One region of the Stenotrophomonas sp. YJH_SMC_101-4 genome, then DNA from elsewhere that is predicted to be linked to it. Evidence: predicted binding sites of a transcription regulator. Region 1 holds the regulator's gene; the other holds the start of a gene.

Region 1 (7,828 bases):
ACGGCCTGGATGAAGCAGGCGCTCAGCCCGGAACAGAGCCTGCGGCAGAACCCGAAGGAACTGTTCGGCCACTTCGGCGACCTGCTGCTTCAGTTCATGCTGGTGATCGCGCCGCTGGTGCTGGTCTGCCTGCTGGCCAGTTTCGTCGCACCTCTGGTGATGGGGGGCCTGCGCTGGTCGCAGAAGGCGTTGCTGCCCGACATCAACCGCATGAACCCGATGAGCGGGCTCAAGCGCCTGTATGGCCCGGAGGCCATCGCCGAGTTCACCAAATCGCTGCTGCGCGTGGCCTTCGTCGGTGTCGCTGCCGGGATGGTGGTCTGGACCGGCTTCGACACCCTGCGCGGGCTGATCCACCACCCGCTGGAGACCGCCATCACCGACGGCCTCGGCTTCACCCTGCGCCTGCTGCTGGCCACCGCCGGTGCGATGCTGGTGCTGGCCGCCATCGACGCGCCGTACCAGCGCTGGAACTGGATGCGCAAGCTGAAGATGACCCGTGAAGAGCTGCGCCGGGAAATGAAGGAAAGCGAGGGCAGCCCCGAGGTGAAGGGCCGCATCCGCCAGCTGCAGCAGCAGATGGCCAACCGCCGGATGATGGAGGCGGTACCCACCGCCGACGTGGTGGTGGTCAACCCCACCCACTACGCGGTGGCCCTGAAGTACGAAGGTGGTGCCATGAACGCCCCGACCGTGGTCGCGCTGGGCGTGGACGAGACCGCCCTGCGCATCCGTGAAGTGGCCGACGGCAACAAGGTGGCGATCGTCTCTGCCCCGCCTTTGGCACGCGCCTTGTATCGGGAAGGCCAACTCGGAAAGGAAATCCCCGTGAGACTGTATTCGGCCGTCGCCCAGGTCCTGTCCTACGTCTACCAGCTGCGCGCCTGGCGCACTGGCCCGATGCCGGACGCCCCGCACATCCAGGTGGATGAATTCGGCAAGGGAGGCCGCCCGTGAGCGCCCAGCCCTCCACCGGTTTCAACACCCGCCGCGCTCTGGAAATGATCCGCCAGGGCCTTGGCGCGCCGCTGATCGTGCTGGCCCTGCTGGCCATGGTTGTGGTCCCGCTGGCCGCACCGGTGCTTGATGCGCTGTTCACCTTCAACATCGCCATCTCGCTGATGGTGCTGCTGGCGGTGGTCTACGTGAAGCGCCCGCTGGACTTCACCATCTTCCCGATCGTGCTGCTGATCACCACCATGCTGCGGCTGGCGCTGAACGTAGCCTCCACCCGCGTCATCCTGCTCAACGGCCAGAACGGCCACGATGCGGCCGGCAAGGTGATCGCCGCCTTCGGCGAATTCGTGATCGGCGGCAACTACGCGGTCGGCATCGTGGTGTTCGCGATTCTCACCATCATCAACTTCGTGGTCATCACCAAGGGCGCCGGCCGCGTCTCGGAAGTGACCGCGCGCTTCATCCTCGACGCGATGCCCGGCAAGCAGATGGCGATCGACGCCGACCTCAACGCCGGTTTGCTGACGCGTGAAGAAGCCAAGCTGCGCCGCGAGGAAGTCCGCGAAGAAGCCGACTTCTACGGCGCAATGGACGGTGCCAGCAAGTTCATCCGCGGCGACGCCATCGCCGGTATCCTGATCCTGTTCATCAACATGCTTGGCGGCCTGGCCGTGGGCGTGCTGCAGCATGGCATGCCGTTCGGCGACGCCGCCGCCACCTACACCCTGCTCTCCATCGGTGACGGCCTGGTGGCGCAGCTGCCGGCGCTGCTGGTCTCCAGCGCGGTGGCGATGCTGGTCACCCGCGCCTCGCGCTCGCAGGACATGGCCCAGGCCATGACCGGCCAGGTGTTCGGCCAGTACCGCGCGCTGGCGATCACCGCCGGCATCATCGGCGTGGTCGGCCTGGTGCCGGGCATGCCCAACGTCGCTTTCCTGACGCTGTCCGCGATCCTCGGCTTCATCGCCTGGAAGGTCTACCGCAAGGGCAAGGCCGCGGCCACCGACCCGGCAGCCGCAGGTAATGACGCCGCCGCGCTCAACGCACTGGGTCGCCCGGCCGCACCGGCGCCCACCGCCGAACTGAGCTGGGACGAGCTGCGCCCGGTCGATCCGCTGGGGCTGGAGGTCGGCTACCGGCTGATCCCGCTGGTCGACAGCAACCAGGGCGGCGAACTGATGGCGCGCATCAAGGGCGTGCGCCGCAAGCTGACCCAGGACGTCGGCTTCCTGATCCCGTCGGTGCACATCCGCGACAACCTGGAACTACCCGCCAACGGCTACCGCGTGCTGGTGCACGGCGTGCCGGTGGCCACCGCCGAGATCCACCCCGACCGCGAACTGGCCCTGGACCCGGGCAGCGCGCTCGGCGCACTGGAGGGCATTGCCGGCAAGGATCCCGCGTTCGGCCTGGATGCCACCTGGATCCAGCCGCACCAGCGCGCCCAGGCCGAAACGCTGGGCTACACGGTGGTCGACCCGGCCACCGTGGTCGCCACCCATCTGTCGCACCTGATCCGCGAACACGCACCCGAGCTGCTCGGCCATGAGGAAGTGCAGCACCTGCTGGCCAACCTGGCCAAGAGCGCGCCCAAGCTCGTCGAAGATCTGACGCCGAAGGCGCTGCCGCTGTCGGCGGTGGTGCGCGTGCTGCAGAACCTGCTGGTCGAACGCATTCCGATCCGCCAGTTGCGCAAGATCGCCGAAGCACTGGTCGAACACGCGCCGAACAGCCAGGACCCGGCCGTGCTGACCGCCGCCGTGCGCACCGCACTGGGCCGTTTCATCGTGCAGGAGATCGCCGGAATGTCGGCGGAGCTGCCGGTGTTCACCCTCAACCCGCAATTGGAACGTGTCTTGCAGGAGTCCACGCAGGGCAACGGCGCCGCGCTGGAACCCGGACTCGCAGAGCGACTGCACCAGAGCCTGGCCGAATGTGTCAGCAAGCAGGAAGCGCGAAACGAGCCGGCGGTCGTGCTGGTACCGGGCCCGGTGCGCGCCGCGCTGGCGCGCCTGGTCCGCCACAGCGTCCCGTCGCTGTCGGTCCTGGCCTACAGCGAGGTGCCGGAGGACAAGCGACTGAAGCTGGTCGGAACGATCAGCTGACGCCGCCCACCGATGCGCCAGAAAACAGACACCACTTTCGAACCAACGCAACAGACAGACACCAAGGGGAACCCGCACCGTGCAGACCACCGACCACCCGAGTTCTCCGACCGCCACCCCGCCGTCTTCGTCCCGTGACCACAGCATGAAAATCAAACGATTCGTCGCCGCCGACATGCGCTCGGCCATGAACCTGGTGCGCAAGGAACATGGTCCTGACGCCGTGATCCTGTCCAACCGCCGGATCGAGGAAGGCATCGAGATCGTCGCCGCCGCGAACTATGACGAGAGCGCCGTGCAGCGTGCACTGGAAGCCTCGCGCCGTGACGTGGCACCGCCGCCGGCACCCAAGCCGCGCACCGCCGCCGATGCCGTCATTGCCGCAGTCACCCGCCGTCGCAGCAACACCCCCGCTCCGGAACCGGTTGCCGCGACCACCTCGGCCGTGGCCGCCCTCGCCCGCGCCGCGGTCGGTGCCACCGGCCGTACCCTGGACAGCGCCGACGAGATCGTGCCGACCCGCGGCAGCACCGGCTTCGCCGCGACCCTGGCCCGCGCTGCCGTCAACGAACCGGCGCTGCCCGAACAGATCTTCGCCCCGTTCGCCGAGGCCATCGTTGCACCGGCATCGGCACCGGCCGCCAGCGCGCCAGCCAACCGTGCCCGCTTCCAGGTCGACCCGCCGCACGAGATGCATCACGAAAGCGCGGCCCCCGCCGTGCAGCCGCCGCCGCTGCCGGGCGCGGCTCCGACCGAAGCACAGCCGGAGATCGCCGCCAGCGAACCGGCAGTGGCCGACGCCGTCATCGAAACCTCGCCGGAGCCCACCCTCGCCCCGGCCCCGGTGCTGACCGTGGTCGCCCAGGACGACGCCGAGATCCGCCAGCTGCGCCAGGAAGTGGCCGGCATGCGCCAGGTGATCGAGCGCGAGATGAACCGCTTCACCGACGAGCGCCTGCGTGGCTGCCCGGTGCGCGCCACCGCGCTGGACCTGATGGACGAGTACGGTTTCGACGCCGGCCTGGCCCGCGACGTGGCCATGCAGATCCCGCTGGAGACCGAAGCCCACCGTGGCCGCGGCCTGATGCTGGGGCTGATTTCGCGCAAGCTGCCGATCGCCCCGGTCGACCCGCTGGAAGAAGGCGGCGTGATCGCCCTGGTTGGCCCGACCGGCGCCGGCAAGACCACCACCATCGCCAAGCTGGCCTCGCGCTTCGCCGAGAAGCACGCGCCGCGTGATGTGGCCCTGGTCACCACCGACACCACCCGCATCGGTGCCCGCGAGCAGCTGTACGGTTACGGCCGCCAGCTCGGCATCGCGGTGCACGAGGCCAACAGTGGCACCGACCTGGACCAGCTGCTGGAACGCCTGAAGGACTACAAGCTGGTGCTGATCGACACCGCCGGCCTGGGCCCGCGCGACCGCGCGCTGGCCGCCCAGCTGCAGTGGCTGCGTGCCGCCCGCCAGGTGCGCACCCTGCTGGTGCTGCCGGCCAATACCAGCTTCGGCGACATGGACGAGGTGGTCCGCCGCTTCGGCGCCGCCAACCTGCAGGGTCTGGTGCTGAGCAAGCTGGACGAGACCGGCCGCTTCGGCAACGCCCTGTCGGTGGCCGTGGACCATGCCCTGCCGATCACCTGGGTGACCGATGGCCAGGACGTTCCGGAGGACCTGCACCGGGCCAGTGCGGCCAATCTCGTACTTCGCCTTGAAGATTTGCGCCGCGCGGCCGATATGCCCTGCAACCCGGAGTTGAACCATGCCGTCGCGTGAGTACGCCAAGCTGACCAAGACCTTCCCGCTGTCGGCCACCCGCAGCGAGCCGCTCGGCCCTGTGCGCACCATTGCCGTCACTGGCGGCAAGGGCGGCGTGGGCAAGACCAACGTTTCGGCCAACCTGGCCGTGGCGCTGGCTGGCATGGGCAAGCGCACGCTGCTGCTGGACGCCGACCTTGGCCTTGCCAACATCGACGTGATCCTGGGCCTGAACCCCACCTTTACCCTGGCCGACCTGGTCGCCGGCCGCTGCACGCTGGATGACGTCATCGTCGAAGGCCCGAACGGCGTGCTGGTGGTCCCGGCCGCGTCCGGTCGCCGGCACATGGCCGAGCTGGCCCCGGCCGAGCACGTCGGCCTGGTCAACGTGTTCTCCGAACTGGAACGCGAACTGGACATCATGGTGGTGGACACCGCCGCCGGCATCACCGATGGCGTGCTGACCTTCTGCCAGGCCGCGCAGGACACCGTGGTGGTGGTCTGTGACGAGCCGGCCTCGATCACCGACGCCTATGCGCTGATCAAGGTGCTGTCGCGCGAGCGCGGCGTGGACCGCATCCAGGTGGTGGCCAACATGGTGCGCGACCCCAACGAGGGCCGCGTGCTGTACGAAAAGCTGACCCGGGTCTGCGAGAAATTCCTCGCCGATGTCTCGCTGAACTATCTGGGCTGTGTGCCGCAGGATGATTGGCTGCGCCTGTCGGTGCAGCGCCAGCAGCCAGTGGTAAAGGCCTACCCGTCCAGCCCGGCCGCGTTGGCGATCACCGAGATTGCCCGCCGTACCGCACGCTGGCAGGCGCCGACCGAACCGCGCGGCGGCGTTGAGTTCTTCCTCGAGCGTATTCTCAAGCAGCGCGGGGTGGCCGCATGAAAGGCGCAGCCCAGTACCGGGAAGTCCAGCGCACGGCGGCCAACGAGGTCATCGCCCAGCATTCGGACCTGGTGCGGCGCATCGCCCACCACCTGGCCGCACGCCTGCCGGCGAGCGTCGAGGTCGACGACCTGATCCAGGCCGGCATGATGGGACTGATCGAAGCCTCGCGCAGCTATGACGCCGACCAGGGGGCTTCGTTCGAGACCTATGCCTCGATCCGCATCCGCGGTTCGATGATCGATGAGATCCGCCGTGGCGACTGGGTGCCGCGCTCGGTGCACCGCCGTGCACGTGATGCCGCCGCCACCATCCGCCGCCTGGAACAGAGCAGTGGCCGTGCCGCCAGCGCCACCGAAGTGGCCGCCGCGATGGAGATGCCATTGCCCGAGTACCTGCGGCTGATGGAAGACGCTGCCCGTGGCCAGGTGCTGAGTCTTGAATCGCGCATCGAGGACCAGGGCGAGCTGGACACCGTGGCCCAGGGCGGCCCGACCCCGCAGCAGGTGCTGGAGCGCGGCGAGTTCGGCCGCGAGCTGGGCAAGGCCATCGGCCACCTGCCCGAGCGCGAACAGCTGGTGCTCTCGCTGTACTACGAGCAGGAACTGAACCTGAAGGAGATCGGCGCGGTGCTCGGCGTGAGCGAGTCGCGGGTCTGCCAGATCCACGGCCAGGCGGTACTGCGCCTGCGTGGCCGGCTGAAGCTGTTCGAGGCCGCCGACGCCGGCCTCGAAGAATGAACATCCCCGAGGCGGCTGCCCCCGGCCGTCCGGAATGAACAACAAAGGAATTCTGCTTTGAACAAGAACATGCGCATCCTGATCGTCGACGACTTCTCGACCATGCGTCGAATCGTCAAGAACCTGCTGGGCGATCTGGGCTTCACCAATACCGCCGAAGCCGAGGACGGGCATGCCGCGCTGTCGCTGCTGCAGAGCCAGCCGTTCGATTTCGTGGTCACCGACTGGAACATGCCGGTGATGACCGGCATCGAGCTGCTCAAGGCGATCCGTGCCGATGCCAAGCTGAAGACCCTGCCGGTGCTGATGGTCACCGCAGAAGCCAAGCGTGAACAGATCATCGAAGCCGCCCAGAGCGGCGTGAACGGCTACATCATCAAGCCGTTCACCGCGCAGACGCTGGAAGAGAAGCTCGGCAAGATCTTCGAACGCCTGGCGGCCAGCGCCTGATGGATACCACGGTCGACAAGAGCGCCCTCGCCCTGCGCCTGCAGGAGGCCCTGGACGCACTCGAGTCCGGTGACGAAGCCGCCTGGCGGCAGCGCATCGACGGACTGGTCGCGCTGCGCACGCAGCCGATGATGAGTGGGCTCTCGCGGCTGGCCCGCGAACTGGGGCAGGCGCTGGGTGAACTGCCGACCGTGCCGAGCGAAGCCGGGGAACTGGACGATGCCTGCGCGCGCCTGGACCACGTGGTGGCGATGACCGAACAGGCCACGCACCGCACCCTGGACCTGGCCGAGGAATGCCGCAGCCTGACCGAACAGCTGCGCGCCGAAGGCCTGCAGCCGGGCCAGGACGCGCAGCTCGAGCGCATCCGCCACAACCTGACCGAGATCGCCCTGACCCAGAGCTACCAGGACCTGACCGGGCAGATCATCCGTCGCGTGGTGGGCATCGTCCGCCGCGTGCACGAAGGCTTCGGCGCACTCGGCCTGCCACCGGAACAGCATCGCACCGACCCGGAACTGGCCGGGCCGGCACTGAAGGGACTGGACCGCCACGCGGTCTCGCAGAACGACGCCGACGACCTGTTGTCGGATCTGGGGCTGTAAGCATGAGCGCGGTATCCGACGACATCACTGCCGATTTCATCATCGAGGCACAGGAAATCCTGGATCGCCTCGGCGAACAGCTGGTGTCGCTGGAGCAGGCACCGCAGGACAGCGATCAGCTCAACGCGGTGTTCCGCGGCTATCACACGCTCAAGGGCGGCGCCGGATTCCTCGGCGTCACCGCCATGGTCGAGCTGTGCCATGCCGCTGAAGAAGCGCTGGGCGCCGCGCGTGCCGGCCAGGCGGTGCTGCAGGCCCATCACTTCGACGCGGCCCAGCAATCGCTGGACTACCTGCAGTCGATGCTGGATGCAGTTTCCTCC
Region 2 (7,828 bases), on a different contig from region 1:
TTCTCCGGTTACGCCGAGCGCTTCCGCGACCTGCTCGGCATCGACAACGAGATGGCGCTGCGCCTGCTGCACAAGACGCAGTCGGCGAAGAACCTGGGCGACCTCAATGTCTTCCTGCGCGACTTCATGCTCGACACGCCGAAGACCTTCGACGCCGCCGAGCGCCTGGTCAGCGACTTCGCCGAGCTTGATGGCGCGCACCAGGCGGTGGTCACCGCGCGCCGCCAGGTGGAAACCCTGTTGCCGGCGCGCGCCTACTACAACGACCTGAAGGAAATGCATCGCCGGCGTGGCGACGACGAAGCGCTGAAGCTCGGTGTTGACAGCTTCCGCGAAAGCCGGCGCCAGGCGCTGATCGAGGCGCGCCTGCGCGAGATGGACGTGCGTGACCGCGGCCTGCTTGGCGAAGAAGCCCAGCGCCGTGCCGCACTGGACAACCACACCGAGCGCCTGGCCGAACTGGAGCTGCAGCGCCGCCAGCAGGGCGGTGAGCGCATCGAGGAACTGGAACGCGAGCAGGGTCGTGCCGAAGCTGAGCGCGACCGCCGCCAGGCCAAGCGCGAGCAGGCACGCCAGGCGGCGCAGCAGCTGCAGGCGGAACTGCCGGACGACGCCCACGGCTTCGCCGAGCTGGTCGAGCGCGCGCAGAACGAGCTGCAGGACCGCCAGCGTGCCTCTTCGGCGCTGGACGACGCGATCAGCGATCGCCTGGGTGGCAAGCGCGATGACGAGCGCCGCTTCGGCGAAGTCCGTGCGGAACTCGAAGCGATGCAGCGCACGCCGTCCAACATCCCTGCGCCGATGCAGAAGCTGCGCGCGCGCCTGGCCGAGGAAACGGGCATCGCCGAAGCAGCGCTGCCGTTCGTTGGCGAACTGATCCAGGTCCGCTCCGAAGAGCAGGGCTGGCAGGGTGCCATCGAGCGCGTGCTGGGCGGTTTCGCGCTGTCGCTGCTGGTCGATGACAAGCATTACAACGACGTCGCCGAGTGGGTGAACCGCACCCACCTGGGCATGCGCTTCACCTACTACCGCGTGCGCCGCAACGATGATGCGTTCGCGCGCGAGCCGTCGGCGAAGTCGCTGCTGCACAAGCTGGAACTGCGCGAGCACGTGTTCGAAAGCTGGCTGCGCCGTGAGCTTGGCAAGCGCTTCGACTACGAGTGCGTCGATGCCAAGCAGCTGCGCAACGTCGATCGCGGCATCACCCGCGAAGGCCAGGTCAAGCATCCGGGCGACCGCTTCGAGAAGGACGACCGCAGTGCGGTGGGTGACCGCCGTCGCTGGATTCTCGGCTTCAACAACCACGACAAGGTCGGCGCCTTCGAGCGTGAAGCACAGGAACTGGCCAAGCGCATCGCCGGCTGCGAGACCGACATCGCGCGCCTGCGTGGCCAGCGTGATCGCGACAACGAACGCCGCCTGGCCTGCCACGAGCTGGTCAGCATCAGCTGGAACGAGATCGATATCGCCGCCCCGCAGCAGCGCCTCAGCGATATCGAAGCGACGCTGCGCGACCTGCGCGAAGGCAATGCCGACCTCGCCAAGCTGGCCAAGCAGATCGACGCGGTGCGCGCGGACATCGAACAGTCGCGCCGCACCTATGAAGACGTGCGTGTCGAGCGCGGCCAGCTGGTCAAGGAGCGCGATCGCCTTGACCGCGCACGCCAGCAGAGCCGTGCGCTGGTGCTGCCGAGCCTGGCCCAGGAGCAGGAAGCCGGCCTCGCCGAGCGCCTTCAGGAGCAGGGCCCGCTCAGCCTGGAAACGCTGGAAGCGCACATGCGCCAGGTCAGCAACGCGCTGAACGAGCAGCTGTCTTCATCGCAGCAGGACCTCAACCGCATCGAGAACCAGCTGATCGGCTGCTTCCGTCGCTTCATCCAGCAGTGGCCGGAGGAATCGGGCGACTTCACCGTCTCGGTGGCCTCGGCCGAGGACTTCCTCGCGCGCCTCGAACGCCTGGAACGCGATGGCCTGCCGCAGCACGAAGAGCGCTTCTTCGATCTGCTGCAGAACCAGAGCAAGAACAACCTGCTGGCCCTGCAGCGGCACAGCGCCGAGGCCCGCAAGTCGATCGGCCAGCGCCTGGACGAAGTGAACGCCAGCCTGGAACAGGTGCCGTTCAACCGAGGCACGCTGCTGACCATCGAACTGAACGACCGACGCCTGCCGGAAGTCGGCGAGTTCCACCTGCAGCTGCGCGAAGTGCTGTCGCAGCAGCAGACCGATCAGCGCGAGCTGGCCGAATCGCAGTTCACCGTGCTGCGCCAGCTGGTCAACCGCCTGGGCTCGCAGGAAGGCGAGGACAAGCGTTGGCGCGAGCTGGTGCTGGACGTGCGCATGCACGTGGAGTTCATCGGCGTCGAGCTGGATGCGGAAACGCGCCAGCAGGTCGAGATCTACCGCAGCGGCGCCGGCAAGTCCGGTGGCCAGCGCCAGAAGCTGGCCACGACCTGCCTGGCGGCCGCGCTGCGCTACCAGCTCGGTGGTGCCGACAGCCAGCTGCCCAGCTACGCCGCAGTGGTGCTCGACGAAGCCTTCGACAAGGCCGATAACGAGTTCACCGCGCTGGCGATGAACATCTTCGACAACTTCGGCTTCCAGATGGTGGTCGCCACCCCGCTGAAGTCGGTGATGACGCTGGAACCGTTCATCGGCGGCGCCTGCTTCGTCGAGATCAGCGGCCGCCACGACTCCGGCGTGCTGCTGATCGAGTACGACGAAGAAGGCAAGCGCCTGAAGCTGCCCGAGCGCAGCCGCCAGCAGGCCAACGAACCGGAAGAAGCCGAGGCCTGAGCGCCTCGGGCAATCCACCTGTAGGGCCGAGCCATGCTCGGCTGCTCTTCGCGACCTGAAACAATGTGCCAACCAAGGTTGGCACCTGCCATTTCATAACGTCCCTCACGAACCGCGGAACGTATCCCACGCCATCCGCGCGATCAGCACCACCACCAGCCCCACGAACAGCTTGCGGATGAACGGCGTGCCGCCCTTCAGCGCCAGTCGCGTGCCCACCACCGAACCGATGATGTTGGCCGCCGCCATCGGCAGCGCGAACAGCCACAGGATGTTGCCGGTCGGCACGAAGAATGAGATCGCCGCCACATTCGTCGCCAGGTTCACCACCTTCGATGCCGCTGACGCGCGCAGGAAATCCAGGCCGAAGAAGCGCACGAACAGGAAGATCAGGAAGCTGCCGGTGCCCGGCCCGAAGAAGCCGTCGTAGAACCCGATCGCCGCACCGATCGCCAGTGCGATCACCAGCTCGCGGCGGCCGATCTCCTGTGGCCGGTGCAACGCGCCGAAGTCCTTCTTCCACAGCGTGTAGGCCAGCATCGCGATCAGCAGGACCAGCACCAGCGGGCGCACCGCGTCCTTGGGCAGCAGGCTTACCGCAGTGGCCCCGGCGAAGGAGAAGATGAAGGCGGTACCAGCCGCGAACAGTACCGGCTTCCACGGGAAACGCACGTTGCGCGCGTAACGCCAGGCAGCCGCACCGGTACCGAACATCGAACTGAACTTGTTGGTGCCGAACAGCATCGCCGGTGTCTGCTGCGGCAGCACCGTGAACAGTCCCGGCAGCTGCACCAGGCCACCGCCACCGACGGCGGCATCCACAAGACCGGCGATGAAGGCGATCACCACCAGCCACCACAACTCGGGGGGAACCAGTTCCAGCACGGCGATCAATCAAGGTGGGGGCGCGACAGCATACGCCCTTCGCCGATGGATGCTGGCGGCGCCCCGCGCGACAATGCGCGCATGAGCCGAAAACCTGCCGATCCCTGTCCCTGCGGGCTACCCGCGGAGTACGCCGCCTGCTGTGGCCGTTTCCATGCCGGCGACACCGTCCCCGACGCCGAACGCCTCATGCGTTCGCGCTACAGCGCGTACGTGCGGGGCCTGGCAGGCTACCTGCGCCAGAGCTGGCATCCGGACACGCGTCCGGTCGAGTTGTCGCTGGATGACGCGCCCGGGCAGCGTACGCACTGGCTGGGCCTGACCGTCCATGAGCACACCGTCACCGGCGCTGACAGCGCCGAGGTGAGGTTCACCGCCCGCTACCGGGTAGGCGGCGGCAGCGCGGTGAAGATGACCGAACACAGCCGCTTCCTGCGCATCGACGGTCGCTGGTACTACCTCGACGCAGTCTGAGCCTCATCCCGCTGTCCGGCGTTCGCCCGGATCTGGTTGCGGCCGCCGTCCTTGGCTGCGTACAGCGCCCGGTCGGCGGCCTTGACCACCGCTGCCGGGCGCGGGTCCACAAGGCTGTCGGCCAGGCCGATGCTCACCGTCACCTGCACCACCGGGCCGCTGCCGCCGCGCCCGCGTTGCTGACGCCCGGCGTCATCGTCGCGGCTGCGGGTGCTGCGGTCGCGCAGCTGCATGCGGGTGTCCTCGATGCTCTGCCGCAAGGCTTCCACGGCATCCATGCAGGCGTCGGCCGGCTGGCCCAGGAACACCACCGCGAACTCCTCGCCGCCGTAGCGGAACGCACGTCCACCATCACCGACCCGCGCCAGCCGCGAGGCCACCAGGCGCAGCACGTCGTCGCCGGTGTCGTGGCCGTGGGTGTCGTTGAACGATTTGAAGTGGTCCACGTCCACCATCGCGATGCTGTAGGTGCCGCGCGCCCGTTGCAGGGTCTCATTGAAGGCGCGGCGCCCCGGCAAGCCGGTCAGTTCGTCGCGGAACGCCATGTGGAACGACTCCTGCAGCATCGCGCCCAGCATCAGCAGCAGGGCCGCACTGGCCAGCGCAGGCAGCAGCACCGGCTGCAGGAAGACCCTCGGCAGCATCCACCACAGGCACAGCAGCGCCAGCAGCATAGCCGTGTGCAGCGGCCGCGGATGCCGCCATGCCTGCCAACCCAGCGCCGCCGTGGCCAGCAGGAACAGCAGCGCCGGCAGCTGCGCCAGCGCGTTCCAGTCGGCCGGGATCCACGCCCAATGACGGTTCGACAGCAGATCATGCATGCCGCGCGGCTGCTGCGCGGCCAGCAGCAGGAAGATCAGCAATGCCGTACTGCTGGCGACGGAGCGCAACAGCAGGTCGTGCCTGCGCCGCCCACGCTCCGGCCACAACGACAGGCCGGCGAACAGCAACGGCAGCCACGCCGAGATGGCATGGAAGCGCAGCGGTGTCAGCGCGCTGACATGGCCGCTGCGCAGGTAGCCGCCGACATCCTGGTGCAGCATCGCGAACATGACTGCCACCACCAACAGCAGGCAGAGCGCACGCACCTGGTGGTAGAGAAGGGCCAGGCCGGCACCGAGGCAGGCCAGCAGCCAGGGCAGAACGCGTTGGGCCGGACTGGCCACGTCTTCGTTGCCCAACGCCGCCCACAGCACCACGGCAACCAGCACGGCGGGCAGCACGAACAGGTAGTGCGCAGGCTGGCGGAGCGGATGCAGGGGCAATCAGGAATTCCAGCGCGGTGACGACGCGGCCGCAGCATTGCCGTTAGCGGCGTTCGGGGCGGCTTCTTGAATGCGGCAGGCCCATCCATGTGAACGAAGTGACGCCGGACCATGACATCGCACTCACCCGCCGGCACCGATGCTGTCGGCATGGACAGCGTACCCGCCGCCGTCGCTGCCCCGCAGCACGATCTCGCCCACCAGTTCGCACGCGTGCGTGCGCGCAGCATGCAACTGGCCGGCCCACTCAGCGCCGAGGACGCCATGCTGCAGAGCATGGCCGATGCCAGCCCCAGCAAGTGGCACCTGGCCCACACCACCTGGTTCTTCGAACGCTTCGTGCTGGCCGGCTTCCCGGCTGCGCCTGCACATGACCCTGCATGGGACTACCTGTTCAACAGCTACTACAAGAGTATCGGCCCCGCCCATGCCCGGCCGCAGCGCGGCCTCCTCTCACGGCCCTCGCTCCAGCAGGTGCATGACTATCGCCAGCAGGTCGATGCACAGGTGCAGTCGCGGCTATCGGCAGGTGACCTGGACCCACACGCGCTGCACAACCTGCAGCTGGGCCTGCAGCACGAACAACAGCATCAGGAGTTGTTGTTGACCGACATCAAGCACGCGTTCTGGTGCAATCCGCTGCAGCCGGCCTACCGCGAGGACCTGCCCACCCCCCCTGGCGCTGCCAGTGCACAGGGCTGGATCGAATCACCCGAGCGCATCGTTACCGTCGGCGCTGCATCCTGGCCGCAGCACGCTGCGTTTGCCTACGACAACGAATCGCCGCCGCACCGCGTGCTGCTGCCGGCACATGCTCTGGCCGAACGTCCCGTCAGCAATGCCGAGTACCGTGCTTTCATCGATGCCGGCGGCTACCGCGAACCGCGCTGGTGGCTCAGTGAAGGCTGGGCGTTGCGTGAAGCCGAGGACTGGCAGCACCCGCTGTACTGGGATGACACCCTGCAGCGCGAATACACCCTGGGCGGTTGGCGCGAGCTGGATCCGCACGCGCCGGTCTGCCATCTCAGCTACTTCGAGGCCGATGCCTGTGCTCGCTGGGCCGGGGCACGCCTGCCCAGCGAGTTCGAGTGGGAGGCCGCCGCCGCGTCTCAGGCGGTGCGGGGCCACTTTGCCGATGACGATCACCTGCACCCGCAGGCGGGGCAGGGCAGCGGCCTGCGCCAGCTGTTCGGTGATGTCTGGGAGTGGACTCACAGCGCGTATGGTGCCTATCCCGGCTACCGCCCTTTCGCGGGCAACCTCGGTGAGTACAACGGCAAGTTCATGTGCGGCCAATGGGTGCTGCGCGGCGGCAGCTGCGTCACGCCACGGGGCCATGTGCGCGCCAGCTATCGCAATTTCTTCATGCCGCCGGCGCGCTGGCAGTTCTCCGGACTGCGCCTGGCCAGGGACCTCACATGAGCACCGTGCACGACGCGCTGCAGGCGTTGACCGACCTCACCCCCGGCCGCCAGCAGATCCTCACCGACGTGGTGGCCGGGTTGTCGCGCACACCGCGCCAGCTGCCATCCAAGTATTTCTACGATGCACGCGGCTCACGCCTGTTCGAGCAGATCACGCAGACCTGCGAGTACTACCCCACGCGTACCGAGCTGGCGCTGCTGGCGCGGGTGCTGCCGGACATCGCCCGCAGCGTCGGTCCTCATGTTCATGTGGTGGAGCTGGGCAGCGGCAGTGGCCGCAAGACCGCGCTGCTGCTGGCGGCACTGCAGGACCCCGTGGCCTACACCCCCATCGAGATCTCGCGCGCCGCGCTGCTGTCCAGCATCGACCATCTGGCCCCGGCGCTGCCGGACGTCGAGATGCTGCCGGTCTGTGCCGACTTCACCCGCGCGGTCGCCGTCCCGGCACCGGAACGCGAGCCTGCGCGGCGCCTGTTGTTCTTCCCGGGCTCCACGTTGGGCAATTTCGTCGAAGAGGATGCCGTCGCACTGCTGCGCGCGATGCGCCAGACCATGGGCCGCGATGGCCTGGCCCTGGTCGGCATCGATCTGCACAAGGACCCGGCATTGATCGAAGCCGCCTACAACGATGTGCAGGGCATCACTGCTGCATTCACCCTCAACCTGCTGGCGCGCCTGAACCGCGAGATCGGCAGCGACTTCGATCTGGACGGCTTCCGCCACCGCGCCCGCTACAGCATTGCGCGGCTGCGCATCGAAACCGATCTGGTCAGCCAGCGCGCACAGGACGTCCGTCTGGATGGCCGCACCTTCCACTTCCAGGCCGACGAGCCGATCCGCGTCGAATACAGCCACAAGTACACCGACGACAGCTTCGAAGCGTTGCTGCTGCCAGCGGGCCTGCAGGTCGTGCGGCGCTGGGATGCTGAAAGCCCGGCCTATGGCCTGCGCCTGCTTCGCGCCCTTTAGCCGCCGCCAGCCCGCGCT

What was found. Region 1 encodes FliA, which starts transcription of late flagellar genes. Its sites were predicted from a motif close to TAAAGTTTNNCNNNCNNNGGCCGATAA; they were not measured.
Region 2: the regulator FliA is predicted to act here: its motif matches at 5,461-5,487, upstream of AC5P8D_RS18680 (GGDEF domain-containing protein).

Annotation. Positions count from the first base shown of each region.
Region 1 is NZ_JCAFTP010000001.1:1,068,918-1,076,745, forward strand. Features, by position in the region: gene flhB (flagellar biosynthesis protein FlhB) at 1-957, shown strand, start outside; gene flhA (flagellar biosynthesis protein FlhA) at 1,002-3,062, shown strand; gene flhF (flagellar biosynthesis GTPase FlhF) at 3,208-4,836, shown strand; gene AC5P8D_RS04965 (MinD/ParA family ATP-binding protein) at 4,823-5,710, shown strand; gene AC5P8D_RS04970 (RNA polymerase sigma factor FliA) at 5,707-6,450, shown strand; gene cheY (chemotaxis response regulator CheY) at 6,508-6,900, shown strand; gene AC5P8D_RS04980 (protein phosphatase CheZ) at 6,900-7,505, shown strand; gene AC5P8D_RS04985 (chemotaxis protein CheA) at 7,508-7,828, shown strand, end outside.
Region 2 is NZ_JCAFTP010000006.1:4,697-12,524, reverse strand. Features, by position in the region: gene AC5P8D_RS18695 (ATP-binding protein) at 1-2,793, shown strand, start outside; gene AC5P8D_RS18690 (sulfite exporter TauE/SafE family protein) at 2,899-3,678, opposite strand; gene AC5P8D_RS18685 (YchJ family protein) at 3,760-4,152, shown strand; gene AC5P8D_RS18680 (GGDEF domain-containing protein) at 4,134-5,417, opposite strand; gene egtB (ergothioneine biosynthesis protein EgtB) at 5,568-6,839, shown strand; gene egtD (L-histidine N(alpha)-methyltransferase) at 6,836-7,810, shown strand.